DNA from 2 places in the Xanthomonas sp. WHRI 7945 genome. Region 2 is predicted to be linked to the other one. Evidence: predicted binding sites of a transcription regulator. Region 2 holds the regulator's gene; the other holds the start of a gene.
The links. Region 2 encodes FliA, which starts transcription of late flagellar genes. Its sites were predicted from a motif close to TAAAGTTTNNCNNNCNNNGGCCGATAA; they were not measured.

Region 1: the regulator FliA is predicted to act here: its motif matches at 3,438-3,464, upstream of VDQ83_RS00090 (methyl-accepting chemotaxis protein).

What each region holds. Positions count from the first base shown of each region.
Region 1 is NZ_JAYIQP010000001.1:30,732-40,810, forward strand. It holds gene VDQ83_RS00080 (hypothetical protein) at 1-86, opposite strand, end outside; gene VDQ83_RS00085 (VOC family protein) at 380-859, shown strand; gene VDQ83_RS00090 (methyl-accepting chemotaxis protein) at 1,080-3,338, opposite strand; gene VDQ83_RS00095 (FAD-dependent oxidoreductase) at 3,596-5,113, shown strand; gene VDQ83_RS00100 (TetR/AcrR family transcriptional regulator) at 5,127-5,765, shown strand; gene VDQ83_RS00105 (MBL fold metallo-hydrolase) at 5,845-6,834, shown strand; gene VDQ83_RS00110 (aspartyl/asparaginyl beta-hydroxylase domain-containing protein) at 6,939-7,925, opposite strand; gene VDQ83_RS00115 (hypothetical protein) at 8,112-8,309, opposite strand; gene VDQ83_RS00120 (efflux transporter outer membrane subunit) at 8,409-9,860, opposite strand; gene VDQ83_RS00125 (MipA/OmpV family protein) at 9,983-10,079, opposite strand, start outside.
Region 2 is NZ_JAYIQP010000002.1:84,781-94,859, forward strand. It holds gene motD (flagellar motor protein MotD) at 1-924, opposite strand, end outside; gene VDQ83_RS02280 (flagellar motor protein) at 935-1,675, opposite strand; gene VDQ83_RS02285 (chemotaxis protein CheA) at 1,992-3,728, opposite strand; gene VDQ83_RS02290 (protein phosphatase CheZ) at 3,733-4,341, opposite strand; gene cheY (chemotaxis response regulator CheY) at 4,341-4,733, opposite strand; gene VDQ83_RS02300 (RNA polymerase sigma factor FliA) at 4,751-5,500, opposite strand; gene VDQ83_RS02305 (MinD/ParA family ATP-binding protein) at 5,497-6,381, opposite strand; gene flhF (flagellar biosynthesis protein FlhF) at 6,368-8,023, opposite strand; gene flhA (flagellar biosynthesis protein FlhA) at 8,207-10,079, opposite strand, start outside.

The DNA.
Region 1 (10,079 bases), on a different contig from region 2:
TTCTTGGCCCGGGTGATCAGGTAGAAGGCCGCGCCGACGAACAAAATGAACAGTCCGGCGACCCATGGCATCAGCGTGGTGTCCATGCAAAGCTCCGTGGTTGTGCGATGTCCAACGACACCACATCGCAGGTGAAGAGCCCGCTAGCCCGGCTCCGCATCGGCGCTCGCCAGGCCCAGCCGCGTGCGCCGACCGCGACGCGCGCACGCGTTCCGGCTCGACCCGCAGCGCCAGCAGCGACGTAGAATCCGCCGTGCAACACGAGCGCACCGGATTGCGTTGCGTCGAACTGCACATGCCATTGCTGCACACGCGCCATGCACCTGCTCAGTTCTGGCACCTTGCGCACCGCTGTCTCTTTCTACCCAGGAGAGTCCAGATGATCAGCAAGAACACGATTTGCCTCTGGTTCGACGGCACCGCGCTGGAGGCCGCCACGTTCTATGCGCAGACGTTCCCCGACAGCGCGGTGCACGCCGTGCATCACGCCCCCGGCGACTACCCCTCCGGCAAGCAGGGCGACGTGCTGACGGTCCAGTTCAGCGTGCTGGGCATTCCCTGCCTGGGCCTCAACGGCGGCCCGGCGTTCAAGCACAGCGAGGCGTTCTCGTTCCAGGTGGCCACCGACGACCAGGCCGAGACCGACCGCCTGTGGAACGCGATCGTCGGCAACGGCGGCCAGGAAAGCGCCTGTGGCTGGTGCAAGGACAAATGGGGCCTGTCGTGGCAGATCACCCCGCGCGCCCTGACCGATGCGATCGCCGACCCGGATCCGGCGGTGGCCAAACGCGCGTTCGAGGCGATGATGAGCATGACCAGGATCGACATCGCCGCGATCGAGGCCGCGCGACGCGGCTGACCCGCGCCTCGTCGAGCCCCCTGTGGGAGCGACTTCAGTCGCGACGAGGGGCAGCAGGAAACTGCGCAGATCCGTGCCGGCAGCAGTCCCTGTTCCAGCGGCGGAACGACGCCTTCGGCCAGCGTCTTGAGCAGGCACGCGCAACAGCATCCCGCCGAGCACAAACGACGAGGCCCCACCGGAGCGGGGCCTCGTCGTAGGCGTCGATGCTGGCGGGACTTCAGAACTCCTGCCAGTCGCCGGCGTTGGCCGCGACCGCTTCGCGGATCGGCTCGCGGGCCGGTGCGCGGCGTGCCGGGGCGGCGGCCTTGGCCTTGGCTGGTGCACGCACCGGAAGCGCCGCCGCAGCCACGCGCGGCGCGGCCGCCGGCGCCAGCGCCGCGGCGTGCGCGTCCAGCTTGAACAGCGCCACCGCATCGTTGAGGTGGCCGGTCTGCTCTTCCATCGAGCGCGCCGCCGCGGTGGCTTCTTCCACCAGCGCAGCGTTCTGCTGGGTGGCCTCGTCCATCTGGGTGACGGTCTGGTTGACCTGTTCGATGCCGGCGGACTGCTCCTGCGAGGCCGCGGCGATCTCGGCCATGATGTCGGTCACGCGCTGCACCGAGGCGACGATCTCGCCCATGGTGTCGCCGGCCTGGTTGACCAGTTGCGAGCCCACCGCGACCTTGCCGACCGACTCGTCGATCAGGCCCTTGATCTCCTTGGCGGCGCTGGCCGAGCGCTGCGCCAGGGTGCGCACTTCCGAGGCGACCACGGCGAAGCCGCGGCCCTGCTCGCCGGCACGCGCCGCTTCCACCGCCGCGTTCAACGCAAGGATGTTGGTCTGGAAGGCGATGCCGTCGATCACCGTGATGATGTCGGCGATGCGGCGCGAGGAGGCGTCGATCTCGTGCATGGTGGTGACCACGCGGCCGACCACCTCGCCGCCCTGCGAGGCGACCGAGGCCGCGCCGATCGCCAGTTGGTTGGCCTGGCGGGCGTGTTCGGCGTTCTGCTTCACGGTGGAGGTGAGCTCCTCCATCGACGCGGCGGTTTCTTCCAGGTTGGCGGCCTGCTGCTCGGTGCGCCGCGACAGATCGTCGTTGCCCGAGGCGATCTCGCCGGCGGCCGTGCTGATGCTGGAAGAGGCCTGCTGGATGCGTCCGACGATCTGGGTCAGCTGCGCGACGGTGCTGTTGGCATCGTCGCGCATGCCGGCGAACACGCCGTGGAAGTCGCCGTGCATGCGCGCGGTCAGGTCGCCGTTGGCGATCGCCCGCAGCAGCTGCGAGACCTGGCCCAGGTTGCCGTCGGCGACCTGCATCATGGTGTTGAGGTGTTCGATCATCACCCGGAAATCGTGATCGAAGCGCAGCGCGTCGCCGCGCTGGCTGAAGTCGCCGACCGCCGCGGCCTGCGCCAGCGACTGGATCTGGGTGTTGATCGCCAGCAGGCTGGCCTTGGCCGCATCCATCGATTCGTGCAGGATCGCGCGGCTGCCGGGCAGGCGCCGCGCATCCTGCGACAGGTCGCCGGCGGCGTACCGGTTGAGCACGGCGATGGCGTCCTTGATCGCGTCCAGGTGTTCGAAGATCACCGTGTTGATGCCGACCGCGAGTTGGCCGTACACGCCCGGGAAATCTTCCGGGATGCGGTGGCCGATGTCCGGGCCGGCGTGCATCTCGACCATCTGCTGGGTCTCGCCGGAGAACCGGCGCAGCATCACCGTCATGTCGCGGGTCGCGGCCAGCATCTTGCCTGCCTCGTCGGCGCTGGTGGCCTGGATGTTCACCGACAGGTCGCCGCGCGCCACCGACTGGATCGCATGCACCGCCTTGCCCAACGGGCCGGTGACCGCGCGCGAGATCACCACCGCCAGCGCGGCGGCGATCAGCGACAGCAGCAGCATGCAGGCGACGATGGCGATCACGCTGGCGCGATGCGTGGCGTCGGCCTTGACGATCTTCGCCTGCATCTGCTCGGCGCTGTAGGCGCCCAGTTCCTTGAGCGACTCGAACAGCTTGCGCCGCGCCGGCCGCGACTTGTCGTCGGAGATCTGCTGCGCCAGCACGCCATCGCCGGCGGCGATGGCCGCGCGCATCTCGGCATTGGCGCCGAAGTACCCGTTCACGTCGGCCTCGACATTGCGGTACAGCCCCTGCTCCTTGTCGTCGGCGGGCAGCGCCGCATAGGCGGTCAGCTCTTCGCGCACCAGCTTGGTGGTGGCGTCCATGCGCTTGTTGTAGTCGGCGACCTTGTCGGGCTTGGCCAGCATGGTCAGCTGCGACAGCTCGAAGGTGCGGAACTCGCCGAGCTGCGCGCGCACTTCGCCCAGGTGCTGCACCGACGGAATCTCGTTGCCGGCCATCGCCGCCAGTTCGGTATGCGCGCCGCCCAGGCGGACCAGGGCGAAGGTGCCGAGCATGATCGTCATCAGCGTCGTCAGGGTGAACCCCACCGCCAGCTTGCGGGCGATAGGCAGATCGTGGAACCACTTCATGAGCGCAACTCCAGGCAAGAGTGTCCGGACTGTCGCTGATGGACGGCCGGCGGCATCCAATTCCGCTATGCACGAGGGATTGGGGCGTTGTCTGGAGAGGTAACGGCGCCCACGGCGCAAACCTGAGAGCGCCATCCCGGTTTCTTGCTGAACAGCTCAGGGAACCGCCGAAACCGGGGAACGTGCGCACCCGCCGCTTGACGGCAAGACCGCGAACTGATTTAAATGACCCACGGGTCATATAAACGAGGTACGGCATGAGCGAGGTGCTGATCGTGGGCGCGGGCCCCACCGGGCTCACGCTGGCGTTGTGGCTGACCCGGCAGGGGATCGCGGTGCGCCTCATCGACAAGAGCGCCGGCCCGGGCGAGACCTCGCGCGCCATGGCGGTGCAGGCGCGCACCCTGGAGCTCTACCGGCAGGTGGGGATCGCCGAGGCCGTCGTCGCCGCCGGCCACCGCACCCCGGCCATGAACATCTGGGCCCGCGGCAAGCGCCGCGCGCGGATCGCGCTGCGCGATTCGGCCACGGGCCTGTCGCCCTACCCGTTCGTGCTGGTGTACCCGCAGGACCAGCACGAGCGCCTGTTGCTCGCGCAGCTCGCGGCGCTGGGCGTGGCGGTCGAGCGCGACACCGAACTCGTCGCCTTCGACGACCACGGCGATCGCGTCGCCGCGCGCCTGCGCCTGCCCGACGGCAGCGAGCAGGCCGCCGAGGTGCGCTATCTGGCGGCCTGCGACGGCGCGCGCTCGACCGTGCGCCATCGGCTCGGCGTCGATTTCGAAGGCGGCACCTACCGGCAGGTGTTCTACGTCGCCGATGTCGAACTGAGCGGCCTGCAGTCGACCGACGAGGCGCACATCGCCTTGGGCGACGGCGATTTCATCCTGGTGCTGGCCTACAGCGCGACGGGGAACTACCGGCTCATCGGCACCGTGCGCGACGCGCGTGCCGAACGCGCCGAGCAGCTGAGTTTCGCCGACGTCAGCGACGACGCCATCCGCAACCTCGGCGTCAGCATCGACCGGGTCAACTGGTTCTCCACCTATCGCGTGCACCACCGCGTCGCCGAGACGTTCCGCCATGGCCGCGCGTTCCTGCTCGGCGATGCGGCGCATGTCCACAGCCCGGTCGGCGGCCAGGGCATGAATACCGGCATCCTCGATGCCATCAACCTTTCCTGGAAGCTCGCCGACGTGCTCAAGGGCCGCACGTCCGATGCCGTGCTCGACAGCTACGCGGCAGAGCGCCAGGCCTTCGCCCGCACCCTGGTCAACACCACCGACCGCGCCTTCACCCTGGTCACCGCCGCAGGCGGCGTCGCCAGCTTCATCAGGACCTACGTCGCCCCGGCCCTGGCCAGCCTGGCCTACCGCAGCCGCAACCTCAGCGAGCTGATGTTCCGCACCGTCTCGCAGACCATGCTGCACTATCGCGACAGCCCGTTGAGCGCCGGCAAGGCCGGCGACGTCGCCGGCGGCGATCGCCTGCCGTGGGTGCAGACGCACGACACCGACAACTACGCGCCGCTGCCGCAGATCGGCTGGCAGCTGCACGTCTACGGCAGCGCGCGGCCCGAACTGCAGGCCTGGTGCGACGCGCACGATATCGCCCTGCGCGTGTTCGCATGGCAACCCGAGCACCAGCACGCCGGCTTCGCGCAGGATGCGGCCTATCTGCTGCGGCCCGATGGCTACGTCGCCTGCGCCGCGCCCAACGCCTCGCTCGCGGCGCTGGACGGGTATCGTGTGGCGCACGGATACGCCCCGCACTGAGCACATCGACCGCATGACCGACGCGCCGCCGAAATGGAAACGCCGCAAGGAAGACCGCCCCGCAGAGATCCTCAGCGCCGCGCTCGATGCCTTCGTCGAGCACGGCTTCGCCGAGACCAAGCTGGCGGACGTGGCCAAGCGCGCGGGCATCGCCAAGGGCACGCTGTACCTTTACTTCGACAACAAGCAGGACCTGTTCGCCGCGGTGGTGCGGCACGGGCTGCTGACCAGCCTTGCGCCGCTCGAGCAAGCCGCCGCCACCTTCGACGGCGGACTTGCCGAACTGAGCAGCCTGTTGTTGGCGCGCGCCGCCGACGGCATGGGCGACCAGCGCCTGCCGGCGATCCTGCGCATGGTCATCGGCGAGAGCCGCGCGTTTCCGGAACTGGCCCGCATCTGGCACGCCGAAGCCATCGACCGGGTGATGTCCACCGTTGCCGGCCTCATCGAGAAGGCCCAGGCGCGCGGCACCGCCCCGGCCGGCGACCCGAAGCTCTACGTGCTGTCGATCATGGGCCCGATGCTGATGGCGATGCTGTTCCACCAGGTCTTCGGCCGCGACAGCGCGCACGCCCCGAACCTCGCCGCGCTGGCCGACCAGCACGGGCGCCTGCTGCTGCAAGGCATCGCGCCCAGGGGCGTCACCGGATGAGCCGTCACCGCAGCTCGCCGTTCCCATCGCCGCGGCGCACCCTGCGCCGTCGCCCGCCATCGCCCGGATCGCACGTCCGATGAAGAACCCCTACTACGACGGCCCCGCCAGCGACCACTTCGATGGCGTGCGTTTCTTCAACCCGGGCCAGCCCACCGTCGACAACTCGTTGGCACGCGTGCTGCGCTGGAAGGCGGCCATGGGCACGGTCCGCTGGCCCGACCGCGTGCCGGTGCGCCCGGCCGTTCCCGCCGAGCGGCACGATCGGCTGCGCATCACCATGGTCGGCCACGCCACCGTGCTGATCCAGGTCGCCGGCCTCAACCTGCTCACCGATCCGGTGTGGTCGCAGCGCGCCAGTCCCTCGCAAATCGCCGGTCCGAAGCGGGTCACGGCGCCAGGCGTGGCGTTCGCGGACCTGCCGCCGATCGATGCGGTGCTGCTGAGCCACAACCACTACGACCATTTCGACCTCGCCACCTTGGGCAAGCTGCACCAGGCGCATCGCCCCCTGTTCGTGATGCCGCTGGGCAACGACCTCCTGTTGCGCAAGCACGCGCCCGCTGCGCGGATCCAGACCGGCGACTGGCACGACCGGGTGCCGCTCGGCGACACCGCGACGGTGACGCTCACCCGCGCCAACCACTGGTCGAGCCGCGGCGTGAGAGACCGCAGGATGGCGCTGTGGGCCGGCTTCTTCGTCGAGACCGCACGGGGCTCCGTCTGGTTCGCCGGCGACACCGGCTACGGCGATGGCGCGATCTTCCGCGAGATCCGCGACAGGGTCGGCGCACCCGACGTGGCCCTGATCCCCATCGGCGCCTACGCGCCGCGCTGGTTCATGGCGCCGCAACACGTCGACCCAGCGGAAGCGGTGCGGATCTTCCTGGACACCGGCGCCCGACAGGCGCTGGGCATCCACTGGGGCACCTTCCAGCTCACCGACGAAGGCCGCGAGGAGCCGCGCGAAAAGCTGACCGAGGCATTGCAACTGGCAGGCGTTGCAGCCGACCGATTCGTTGCGGCCGAGCCTGGGCAGGTGTTCGACTTCAAGGATCCGTCCGCCTAGTTTTCCTGCACTGCGCCTGCGCACGTGCACGCCATCGCTCCGCACCCGGCCAGAGCATGCGCGCCTGCGTGGCAGACGCCGGCATGACCGGTGCGCTGCAGCGCCTAGTCGAGCGTAACGCTGCCGGCGCGCTCGACCCACTGCAGCGCGGCGTACACCGGCAGGAATGCCAGCAGGACCAGGGTCAGGTTCAGCGCGTACTTCATCACCAGGTACAGGCTGCGGTGGCGCGCCTTCAGCGCCAGCCCACGCATGCGCCAGGGCGCCAGCGTCGCGAACACGCCGGTGAGCAGGCCGCGCCGGTCCTCCGCCGTGTTGGGCACCGCCAGCGCGCGCGCCAGCAGCGCGTATACGCGGTTGAATGCGCGGCCGGCGACGTGCATCGGCCGCTCGACGTCGCACATCAGGATCAGCCGCAGCGCGTTCGTGTCGTTGCGGGCGAAGTGCGGGTAGGTTTCGTCGAAGACGAAATCCTGGCCATCGCGCCAGGACAGCGCGTGGCCGTCCACGTTGATGAAGCAGCCGGCGTCATTGGGCGTGGCCAGCCCCAGGTGATAGCGCAACGAGCACGCCAGCGGGTCCGCGTGCAGGCTCAGCTCCGCGCCGGGCGGCAGCACGGAGAACATCGCGCCGCGGATGCCCGGCACCTGCGCCAGCAGCCGCAGCGTCTGCGGGCACAGCCGCTGTGCGGAGCGGTGCGGCGCGCCGTACCAGGTCAGGTAGAACTTCTTCCAGCCGCGCTTGTAGAACGTGCGGAAACCCAGGTCGTGGTAGCCCGCCGAGCCGGGCTGGCTGGTGGCGTCCAGCTCGCCGCTGGCGTGCAGGGCCAGCGCCTCGGCGCGGATCTGCGGCCAGTGCGTGCGCAGCACCGAGATGCCCGCGAGGTAGCCGGCGTCGATCACCGGACGGCGCGCGAACCGGCGCGTGGCCATGTACAGCAGGCAGTTGAATGGCGCGAACAGCGGCCAGCTCTTGCGCAGGTACTGGCCGAAACCGGCGTAGCGCAGGCGGGCGCGCCATTTGTAGACGTAGGCGATGGCGGCCACGGCATAGAGGCCCATCGCGCAGAGGGCGAGCGTGCTGAACGGCATTGGAGGTCTCGTTGCTGGACGCGCGCGTGCGGCATCGCCATGGCGTCGGATGCGTCGGATGGTGGAGCGGGGATGTCATCGGAATGTCGCGCGCGGCAGCGGCGACTCACGCGCTAGGGGCATCGCCACGTGCTGCAGTCATGACGCAAGGACAGCCGCGATGCCTTGCTTGCTCATGTCGCGAATTCACGGATGCAGCACCATCGCGCGCACGATCAGTACGAGCGAGATCAGCACGAAGCACACCGTCACCCGCCATAGCCAGGCGTTGTGGCGGCGCGCGGCGAGGTTCTTCTTGAGCGACGGCAGTTCGGGAAGATCCCGCAGCGCGAGGAAGCCTTCGCGCTTGCTCCAGTCTTTCTGCTTTGGGGGATGGGCGTGCATCGTGATTCCTGGGGGAGGTGATGGATCGCGCGGATGGTCCTTGCTCTCGTTCCTGGCTGGCGGCGCACGCGCCGGCGTGCGGCTGGCACTGGCATCCGTTCAAGGCGCCGGCAACGACGCCGGCGCGGACAGATCGCCGCGCCAGCCGCCGCCCAGCGCACGGAACAGCGTGGACAGCGCGATCTGTCGCTGGGTCTGCACGTCCACCAGCGCCATCTGGCTGGCGAAGTCGCTGCGCTGCGCGTCCAGCAAGCGCAGGTGGTCGTCGACCCCGCTGCGGTAGCGCGCCTCGGACAAGCGCAACGCTTCCGCGGTCGCCTGCGCCGCCGCCCGTTGCGCGGTTTCCTCGCGCGCCAGCGTGTCGGTGGCCGCCAGCGCGTCGGACACTTCCTGGAAGGCGACCTGGATGGCGTGTTCGTAGGCGGCGACGGCAACGTCTTTGCGCACGTGCGCCAGGTCGAGATCGCCGCGATTGCGGCCTGCATCGAAGATCGGCAGGGTGAGCTGGGGCGTAAACGACCACAGGCGCTGGCCCGACGACCCGAACAGATCCGACAGTTCGATGCTGCCGCGTCCGGACGTGCCGGTGAGCGCGATGCGCGGGAAGAACGCCGCCCGCGCCGCACCGATGCTCGCGTTGCGCGCCTTCAGCCGATGCTCCGCGGCGCGGATGTCCGGGCGCCGCATCAGCAGCGCCGACGGCGTTCCCGGCGCGATCTTCTGCACCAGCGCCGTGCCGTCGGCGGGCAGCGTGGGCAGGCGCTGGCCCGCATCGGCGACGCCGAGCAACAGCGTCAATGCGTTGGTCGCCTGGCGGAACTCGCGGTCGATCCACTCCAAATCCACCTTGACCTGTTCCACCAGGCCGATGGCCTCCTGATGGTCGAGTTCGTTGGCGAAGCCCAGGTCACGCAGCTGCGCCGTCAACTGCAGCGAGGCCTCGCGCGCGGCGAGGATGTCGGTGCCGATCCGGTAGCGGTGCTGCGCGCCGTCGCGCACGAGGTAGGCCTGGACCACCTCGGCGACCAGGCTGACGCGCGCGCTGTGCGCGTCCCGCTCGGTGGCCAGATAGTCCTGCAGCGCCGCGGCGGAGAGGTTGCGCACGCGGCCGAACAGGTCCAGCTCGAACGCCGCCAGTCCCAGGCCGACCTCGTAACTGCGCTCCACCTCCGGCGTCCCCAGCGCGCGCTGGCGCACGCCGCTGGCGTCGAGCTGCAGCGTGGGCAGGCGATCGGCGCGTTGAATCCGGTACTCGGCGCGCGCGGCCTCCACGTTCAACAGCGTCTGCCGCAGGTCCCGGTTGTTGGCCAATGCCAACGCGACGAATTCGCGCAGCGTCGGATCGACCACGAATTCCTGCCAATCCAGGTTGACAGCGGGAGGCGTGGACTCATTCGTCTCGTGCGCGGCGGTGCCATCCGACCATTGCTCCGGGACGGGCGCCGGCGGCCGCTGATAGGCCGGCGCCAGGGAGCATCCTGCCAGCAGCAGCGCAACGGCCAGGGACGCCACGGCCGATCGCCGGGTGTGGAAGGTCGAACGCGGATGCATGCGTGGTCTCTCGCTGCTGCGCGGAACGCGCGATTCGGGCGCCGGCCGGGCGACGCGCGCCCGACTGTCGTAGCGGTGCGATCGAAGCGGCGGCCACGGCCAGCGCCGTGGCCGCCGAACGGTCAGAAGCCGCGCGAGAAACCGATGAACATCGACGCGGTACCGTCGGTGTCCGGCTCGATGAGCGGGCTGTCGCTGAGCTCGTCGGGCAGCACGCTG
Region 2 (10,079 bases):
GGACGCCGGCGCGGTGCCGGCACTGCTGAATCGGTCTTGCGGCGACGGAGTACCGGCCGCCGCGGCGACGGGCGCGGTGCCGCGGCCGGCGTCGAGGCTGTCGGCCTCGGCGCCGCCGGCATCGGCCAGGATCACCAGCACCACGCGGCGGTTGGCGTTGCGGCCGGCCTGGCTGTCGTTGTCGGCGAGCGGGCGGAACTCGCCGTAGCCGATCATCGACAGCCGCGACGGCTGCAGGCCCTGGTCGGCGAACAGATGCACCACGCTGGCCGCGCGCGCCGCCGACAGCTCCCAGTTGGACGGGAACTGCAGGGTGGCGATCGGGCTGTTGTCGGTATAGCCCTCCACGCGCACGCCGTTGGGCACCGGCACCAGCACCTGCGCCAGTTGCGTCAGGGTGGCGCGAGCGCTCTGGTCCAGCGACGCGGAGCCGGAGCCGAACAGGATGTCGCTGTTGATCTCCACTTCGATCCACAGCCCGGCATGGCGCACGCTGATCAGCTTCTTGTCGATCAGCGGCGCCAGGGCGGCGCCGAGCCGGGCGGCGATGCCGTCGAGCTGGCGCTGCGCGCGCCGCAGTTGTTCTTCGTTGCGCAGCGCGTCGGCCGCGCGCAGCGGCGAGGCCGACGGCAGCCGGTTCGGGTCGGGCAGGGACAGCGCCGGGCTGGACTTGATCGGGGTCGGACGCGCGCCGCCCTGGCCCTGCATCAGGCGCTCGCCGACCTGCACCGGGCTCATCGTCCGCGGCGCGCCGCCGAAGGCGGTGCTCATCGCGTCGGCCATGACCCGGTACTTGGCCTCGTTGACCGTGGACAGCGCGTACATCACCACGAAGAAGGCGAGCAGCAACGTCATCAGATCGGCATAGGGGATGGCCCATGCCTCATGGTTGACGTGATCTTCGTGCTGACGCTTGCGGGCCATAGTGGTCGGGTCAATGCAAGAAGCCGGCCAGCTTCGATTCGATGTTGCGCGGGTTCTCGCCCTGGGCGATGGCGATGAGCCCTTCGATGATCATTTCGCGCTCGCCGCTGCTGTGCTTGATCACGCTCTTGAGCTTGCTGGCCATCGGCAGGAACAGCAGGTTGGCCGAGGCGATGCCGTAGATGGTGGCGGTGAACGCGGCGGCGATGCCGTGGCCGAGCTTGCTCGGGTCGGCCAGGTTCTTCATCACCGCGATCAGGCCCAGCACCGCGCCGATGATGCCCAACGTCGGCGCGTAGATGCCCATGCCTTCGAACACCTTGGCCGCGGCCAGGTCGCAGTGTTCCTGGCCGTCGAGGTCGATCTCCAGCATGTGCCGGATCGATTCCGGTTCCACGCCGTCGACCAGCATCTGCAGGCCCTTGCGCACGAACGGGTCTTGCTGGTGCTGGACCTGGTTCTCCAGGCCGAGCAGGCCCTGGCGGCGGGCGATGTTGCTCCACTCCACGATCTGCTGCAGCAGCTGCTGCCGATCGCTGGCCGGCGGATGCAGGATCCACTTGGCGATCTGGAACGCGCGCCGGAACACCGCCGGCGGCGTGTGCACCAGGATCGCGGCGACGGTGCCGACGATCACGATCACGAACGCGGCCGGCGACCACAGCGCCGAAATGCCGGCGCCCTTGAGGATGCTGCCGCCGACCAGCGAGGCGATCGCCAACAGCAGACCGATGAGACTGAGTTTGTCCATGCAGGATCTATCGGCAGATGGGGGAGGGACTTGATGGTGGAGCTCGGGACTCGGGACTGGGGACCCGGGACTCGGAGGGTGGTCGCGAGTGCGCTGCGTTTTTGCTTTTCTGTGGGAGGGGCTTCAGCCCCGAGGCGTTATCGGTACGGCGTCGGGGCTGAAGCCCCTCCTACAGAAAAGCGGCTGGGTTAAAAAAAAGCCGCTTTTTCTTCAAAAAAAATCGGCACTTTTTTCATCAAATCGCTTAACAGCGATTTGGCCCGGGACATCATCCCGAGTCCCGAGTCCCGAGTCCCGAGTCCCGAGTCCCGAGTCCTCAGCTCTTCAACCCGTCCACATCCAGGATCAGCGCCAGCCGGCCGTCGCCGATCAGGGTCGCGCCGGCGTAGCCGGGCAGGCCGCGCAGGGCGCGCGGCAGCGGTTTGATCACCACTTCCTCGCGGCCGCGGACCTGGTCCACGACCAGGCCCATGCGCGATTCGCCGGCCTGCAGCACCACCACGGTGAGCAGCGGCAATTGCGGTGCCTCGATGTTCAGCCATTGGCGCAGGTCGACCAGCGGCAGGGTGTGCGATTGCCGGTCGAGCACGGCGCGGCCGTCGAACCAGCCCAGCGAGCGGCTCGGCGCGTGCAGCACTTCCACCACGCGCGCCAGCGGCAGCGCATAGACGGTGTCGCCGGCCTGCACCAGCAGGGTCGGCAGGATCGCCAGGGTCAGCGGCACGCGGATCAGGAAGCGGCTGCCGCGGCCCAGTTCGGACTGGATCTGGATCTGCCCGCTGAGTTCGCGGATGCGCGACTGCACCACGTCCATGCCGACGCCGCGGCCGGAGATGTCGGTGACTTCGGATTTGGTCGAGAAGCCGGGCAGGAACACCAGGTGCAGGCATTCCTCGGTGGTCAGCCGCGCGGCGGCTTCCGGATCGATCAGGCCCTTCTCGCGCGCCTTCTGGCGCAGGCGTTCGGGGTCGATGCCGGCACCGTCGTCCTGTACCTCGATGCTGACGTAGTCGCCTTCCTGCTGCGCCGACAGGCGCACGTGGCCGCCGCGCGGCTTGCCGGTGGCCTCGCGCAGCGCCGGGGTCTCGATGCCGTGGTCGATCGCGTTGCGCACCAGGTGCACCAGCGGATCGGCCAGCGCCTCGACCAGGTTGCGGTCCAGTTCGGTTTCGGCGCCGATCAGTTCCAGGTCCACTTCCTTGTTGAGGGAGCGGGCGACGTCGCGCGCCACCTTCGGGAAGCGCGAGAACACCTTGCCGACCGGCTGCATGCGGGTGCGCATCACCGCCGACTGCAGGCGCGCGGTGGCGATGTCCAGGCTGCTGACCGCGCGGTCCAGTTCCTCGTCGCGCAGGCGCACGCGCAGGGTCTTGAGCCGGTTGCGCGACAGCACCAGTTCGCCGATCAGGTTGACGATCGCGTCCAGGCGCTTGGTGTCCACGCGCACGGTGTGTTCGGGTTCGGCGGCCTTGGCCGGCGCGCCGGCGGGCTTGGCGCTGGGTGCCGGCCGCGGCGCGGCGGCCGGTACCGGCAGCGCGGCCGGTGCGGCACCGCCGTGCAACTGGTCGAGCAACGCTTCGAATTCGTCGTCGTCGATCATCTCGCTGTTGCCGCCCGCGGCCGCTGCCGGCGCGGCGACCGCAGCGGCCTTGGCGCTGGGTGCGGCGGTCTCTTCGCCGCTGGTCGCGAACTGCGCGATCAGCTGCTGCGGCGCGCGCGGCGGTTCGTTGCCGCTGCCGAACGCGTCGAGCATCGATTGCAGGTAGTCCAGCGACTGCTGCGCGGCGTCGAAGTGCCGCGCCTGCAGTGTGGCCTGGCCGGCGCGGGCCTGGCCCAGGGTGTCCTCGGCGGCGTGGCACAGCTCGACCATGGCGTTGATCGCCAGGAAGCCGGCGCCGCCCTTGAGCGTGTGGAAGCCGCGGAACACCGCGTTGAGCTGGTCGCTGTCCTCGGGCGCCTGCTCCAGCGACACCAGCTGCTCGCCGAGCCGGTCCAGGATTTCCTGGGCTTCGATGATGAAGTCGGCAGCGATGTCGTCGGGTACGGCGCTCATAAAATTACAATCCCAGTCCGGACAGCAGGTCGTCGGCGTCGTTCTGCGACACGCCGTGACGGTCCAGTCCGGCCAGTGCGGGGCCGGCCAGGCTGCCGTCGGGTTTCTTGTCTTCCTTCGGCGGCAGGCCGAGCGCGCCGAAGCCTTCGTGGACGCGGCGCACGATGGTCGCGACGCGGCGGATGATCTGCCCGGTCAGGTCCTGGAAGCTCTGCGCCAGGGCCATCTCGGTGAGGTTGTGGCGGATCTTGTCGAGGATCTCGCCCTGGTCGCCGGTCAGCCCGCCGGCGCGCAGCTGTTCGGCCAGTGCGCGGCATTCCTCGGCCAGGTCCAGGGTGCGGTGGCTGGCCTCTTCGGTCATCGCCACCACGTGGTCCAGGCGCGAGCAGGCATCGTCCAGCTCGCCGGCCTCGGTGGGCACGGTCGGCAGTTCGCCGAGCGCCTGGCCCAGGTCGCGCGCCAGCCTGCTCAGGCCCTGCATCATCGGCCGCGTGCGCCAGGCGGCGAGCGTGTCGATTTCCTTGCGCCATCCGGCTTCGTCGCCTTTTTCCAGTGCGTCCAGCGCACCTTGCAGGCGTTCGATCAGGGCGCTGCGTTCGGCGGTGGCTTCCATCAGGCGGTCGCTCCCAGGCGCTCGAAGATCTTGCCCAGCTTTTCCTGCAGGGTCTGCGCGGTGAACGGCTTGATGATGTAGCCGTTCACGCCGCACTGCGCCGCCTCGATGATCTGCTCGCGCTTGGCCTCGGCGGTCACCATCAGCACCGGCAGGTGCTTGAGCTTGTCGTCGGCGCGGATGTTGCGCAGCAGGTCGATGCCGGTCATGCCGGGCATGTTCCAGTCGGTGACCACGAACTCGAACGGTGCCGAGCGCAGTGCAGCCAAGGCACTGTTGCCGTCTTCGGCCTCTGCAGTGTTGGTGAAGCCGAGATCGCCGAGCAGGTTCTTGACGATGCGCCGCATCGTCGAGAAATCGTCCACGATCAAAATCCGCATGTTCTTGTTCACCGCTAACTCCTTGGGTCTTATTCTTCGTCTTCCAGGCCGGCGTCGGCCGCTTCGAACGCTTTCAAGCGCCCGCGCAACCGTACCGTGGCCTGGCCGTGGATCTGGCAGACGCGCGACTCGCTGACACCGAGCACCGCGCCGATTTCCTTCAGGTTCAATTCCTGTTCGTAGTACAGCGACAGCACCAGCTGCTCGCGTTCGGGCAACTGCGCGATCGCCTTGCCCAGCTCGCGGCCGAATTCGCTGCGTTCCAGCATCTGCTGCGGATTGGGCCCGCCCTTGGCGATGGTGTCCAGCTCGCCGTGGTCCTCGACCCGCGATTCCAGGCTCAGCACCTGGCCGCGCGCGGCATCTTCCATCAAGCGCAGGTATTCGGGAAGCGGCATGTCCATCGCTGCGGCCACTTCGTTGGCGGCGGCGGCGCGGCCGGTGCTCTGCTCGATCTTGCGGATCGCCGAGGCGGCGTCGCGGGCGCGGCGGTGCACCGAGCGCGGCACCCAGTCGCCGCGGCGGATCTCGTCGATCATCGAGCCGCGGATGCGGATCGAGGCGTAGGTCTCGAACGAGGCGCCCTGGTCGGCATCGTAGCTGCGCGAGGCCTCGATCAGGCCGATCATGCCGGCCTGGATCAGGTCGTCGATCTCGACGCTGGCCGGCAGCCGCGCGGCCAGGTGGTGGGCGATGCGCCGCACCAGGTCAGAATGCTGGGCGATGTAGTCGTTGGAGCTGTTGCGCTGCACGGCGCGGTATTGGGCGGCGACGTTCATGCGGCGACCCCCCGCTGGATGATCCGTTCGACGAAGAACTCGACGTTGCCGCGCGGCGCGGTCGGTGCCTGCCAGCGCGCGGTGCGCCGGGCGATCTCGGCGATCGCCTGCGCCGACGGGCTGGACGGGTAGGCCTTGACCACCGGTTGCTGGCGCTGCACCGCCAGGCGCAGCCAGTCGTCCTGCGGCACGCAGCCCAGGTAGTTCAGCGACACGTCGCCGAGGAACTTCTCGCAGACCCGGCTCAGCTTGTCGTACAGCAGGCGGCCTTCGTTGAGGTCGCGGACCATGTTGGCGACGATCTGCACCCGGTCCACGCCGCGTTCGCGCGACAGCACCTTGATCAGCGCGTAGGCGTCGGTGATCGAGGCCGGCTCGTCGCAGACCACCACCACCGCGTCCTGCGCGGCCTGGCAGAAGGTCAGCACGCTGTCGGTGATGCCGGCGGCGGTGTCGATGACCATCACGTCCAGCTCGCGCTGCAGCTCGGAGAACACATTGACCAGGCCGACGTGCTGGGCCGGCGGCAGCTCGGCCATGTGCCGGCGGCCGGAGGCGGCGGGCACCACCATCAGGCCGTTGGGCATGTCGATGATCACCTCTTCCAGCGTGCAGCGGCCGGCCACCAGGTCGCCAAGGGTGAACTTGGGGGTCAGCCCGAGCACCACGTCGACGTTGGCCAGGCCCAGGTCGGCGTCCAGCAGCAGGGTGCGCTTGCCCATGTCGGCCAGCGCCATCGACAGGTTGACCGAGATGTTGGTCTTGCCGACGCCGCCCTTGCCGCCGGTCACGGCGATGGTACGCACCGGGCCGAGCGGTTCGCTGCGGGTGGCCGACAGGGGGAAGGCATTGGTCAGATTGGCGTAATCACGCGACGGCATGGTTCTGCTCCGGAGTACAGGGCTTATCGGCAGCGCGCCGCAAATCTTCAAGGCGCAATACCAGGCTGGCGGCGTTGGCGCGGTGCAGGTCGTCCGGCACGCGTTGACCATCGGTCACCCAGGTGATGGGAAGCCGGTGGTCCGCGACCACCGACAGAGCACTGCCAAAACGCCCGGTTTCATCCAGCTTGGTCAAGATCACCCCCTGCGGATCGGCGCCGGCGAACCGGCGCACCACCTCGTCCAGGTCGGAGAAATGCGCGTTGGCAGGGAGTACTAGCAAGGACCGGACCACTCGCGACGCGCGCAGCCAGTGCAGCTGCGCGACCAGCGCGCGGTCGCGCTGGCCCATGCCGGCGGTGTCGATCAGCACCAGCTTGTAGTCGCGCAGGCGCTCCAGCAGCTGCTGCAGGGCGGCGTCGCTGTCGGCCTCGTGCACGGCGATGCCGAGCTGGCGGCCGTAGCTGTGCAGCTGTTCGCGGCCGCCGACGCGGATGGTGTCGGTGGTGACCAGGGCCACGTCGCGGGCGGCGTGGCGTTCCAGGAAGCGCGAGGCCAGCTTGGCGATGGTGGTGGTCTTGCCGGCGCCGGTGGGGCCGATCAGGGCGATCACGCCGCCTTCCTCGATCGGGTCCAGCGGGGCGATCGGCAGGCGCTTGGACAGCAGCCCCAGCATCAGCCCGCGGCCGCGGTGCAGCTCCAGGTCGGCGGGGATCTGCATGACCACGTCGCGGGTCAGGCCGCTGTCGAAGCCGTAGTCGTCCATCAGCTCCAGCGCCTGGGCGCGTACCGGCGAGCCGCGCAGGCGTTCGTCGGTGAGCCGGTTCATCTCGCGCTCGATCATCTGCCGCATCAGCGCCAGTTCGTCGCGCAGCTGAGTCAATTGTTCGTCGTTCTGCACGGCCGGGAAGCTCGGCACCGGCGTCAGCGTGGCCGGCGCCGGGATCCCGGCGCTGGCGGCTGCCGCTGCCGGCGCGGTGGTGGCCGCGGCCGACGCGGCGGCCGCTGCGACCGGCGCCGCCGGGGTCAGCGACACCGCGGCGATGTTTTCGAGCCAGCTCGGCACCGCCGCGGCGCTGGCGGCCGCTTCGGCAGCGGCGGCCGGGGCGGCGAACGGGCTCGGCATCGGCACGCTGATCGGCGCGTTGCGGAACACGTCCTCGGGAATGCGGAATTCGGCAGGCGCCTGGGCCGCGGCCGGGGCCGGGGCCGGGGCACGCGGTGCGGCGGCGGGTCGGCTCGGCGCGGTCGCCGCGCCGGCCGGCATCGCCGAGGCGGCGATCGCGGCCGGCTGGGTCAGCGGCCGCGCCGGGGCGGCCTGCGCCGCCGTCGCGTTTGCGGCTGGCGCGCGGCGGTCGCTGATCGCGGCCATCATCGCCATCGCCGAGTTGCCCGCGGCGCCGGCCTTGGCCGCACGCGGCGCCGGGTTGGCGGCCGACACCGGCAGCCGCGCCGTCTCGTCCGGCCGCACCGCGTCCAGCGCCTGCTGCACCAGCGCCTCGTCGTAGTTGCTGGCGGCGACGATCTCGATGCCCTCGTCGGTGCGACGGTTGGACAGGATCACCGCATCCGGGCCGTGCTCGTCGCGCACCATGCGGAACGCGGTGCGCATGTCGGGGGCTACGAAGCGTTTGATTTTCATGCGTGAGTTCTCCGGGACCGGGGACCGGGGACCAGGGACCCGGCAAAAGCCGATGTCCCGGTGCCCAGCGATTGCCTATGTGCTGCCAAATTCATGAGTGCCTAACCATCCAATCGTTGCGTCGGTACCGCTGTGTCGCTCTTCGCTTGTCCGGGTCCCTGGTCCCGGTCCCGGGTCCCCGCTTCAACTAATCGTTCCCACCAACTTCAGCCGCTTGTCTTCCGGTACTTCGCTGTAGGACAGCACCGACAGCGAGGGGACGCTGTGGCGGACCAGGCGGGCCAGCGCGGCGCGGACTTGCGCCGGGACCAGCACCACGGCCGGTTCGTTGCGCGCTTCCTGCTTGCTGACGCATTCGGCCAGGCTCTGGTGCAGTCGCTCGGCCAGGCCGGGTTCCAGCGCGGCACCGTTGCCTTGGGTAGAGTCTTGCAAGACACGTTCCAATTGCGGGGCCAGGGTGAACACCGGCAGTTCGGCGGACATGCCGGCGATTTCCTGGACGATGAACCGGCCCAGCGCATTGCGCACCGCGGCGGTGAGCACGCCGGGTTCCTGACTTTGCGGGGCCTGCTCGACCAGCGCCTCGACGATCTTGCGCAGCTGCCGCACCGGGATCTTCTCGATCAGCAGGTTCTGCAGCACGCGCACCACCACCGACAGCGGCAGCGCCTTGGGGGTGAGGTCCTCGACCAGCTTCGGCGCGCTCTTGGCCAGGGTGGCCAGCAATTGCTGCACTTCCTCGTGGCCGAGCAGTTCCGGGGCGTGTTCGCGGATCAGGTGCGACAGGTGGGTGGCGATCACCGTGGCCGGGTCGACCACGGTGTAGCCCATGGTCTCGGCCTGGGCGCGCTGGTGCGGCTGGATCCAGATGGCGTCCAGGCCGAAGGCGGGGTCCTTGCCGGCGATGCCGTCGATCTTGCCCAGCGCGCCGCCCGGGTCCAGCGCCAGTTCGCGGTCCGGATGGATGTCGGCGGTGGCCACCGGCACCCCGTGCACCAGCAGGCGGTAGGCGTTGGCCGGCAGTTCCAGGTTGTCGCGGATGTGCACCGGCGGTATCAGGAAGCCGATGTCCTGGGTCAGCTTGCGCCGCACGCCCTTGATCCGCGCCATCAATTCGCCGCCCTGGGCCTTGTCCACCAGCGGGATCAGCCGGTAGCCGACCTCCAGGCCCAGCGGATCGATCGGGCGCAGTTCGTCCCAGCCCAGTTCGGCATTGGCCTGCGCGCCGGCGCTGGCCGCCTGCTGCACCGGATCGGGCGTAGCCTCTTCCGGCAGCAGGCTGCGCTTCCACATCTTCCAGGCCAGCAGGCCCAGGATCAGCGCCAGCGTCAAGAAAGCGACGTTGGGCATGCCCGGGACCAGGCCGACCAGTCCCATGATCGCCGCGGCCACCGCCAGCGCTTTGTGCTGGCCGAACACCTGGCCCATCATCGAGGCGCCCATGTCCTGCGAGCGCGAGGCGCGGGTGACCAGCATCGCCACCGCCGAGGACACCAGCAGCGCCGGCAGCTGCGCGACCAGGCCGTCGCCGATCGACAGCAGCGTATAGGTGGACGCGGCCTGGGCGACCGGCATGCCGTGCTGCAGGACGCCGACCGCCATGCCGCCGATGAGGTTGATGAACAGGATCAGGATGCCGGCGATGGCGTCGCCGCGGATGAACTTGCTGGCGCCGTCCATCGAGCCGTAGAAGTCCGCTTCCTCGCGGACCTCCTCGCGCCGGGCCTTGGCTTCCTCGCGGGTCAGCAGGCCGGCGTTGAGGTCGGCGTCGATCGCCATCTGCTTGCCGGGCATGGCGTCGAGGATGAAGCGCGCGGTCACTTCCGACACCCGCCCGGCGCCCTTGGTGATGACCACGAAGTTGATGATGGTCAGGATCGCGAACACCACGATGCCGACCGCGTAGTTGCCGCCGATCACGAACTCGCCGAAGGCCTCGATGACCTTGCCGGCGGCGCCGTGGCCGTCCTGGCCGTTGATCAGGATCACGCGGGTGGAGGCCACGTTCAGCGCCAGGCGCAGCATCGTGGTCATCAGCAGCACGATCGGGAAGATG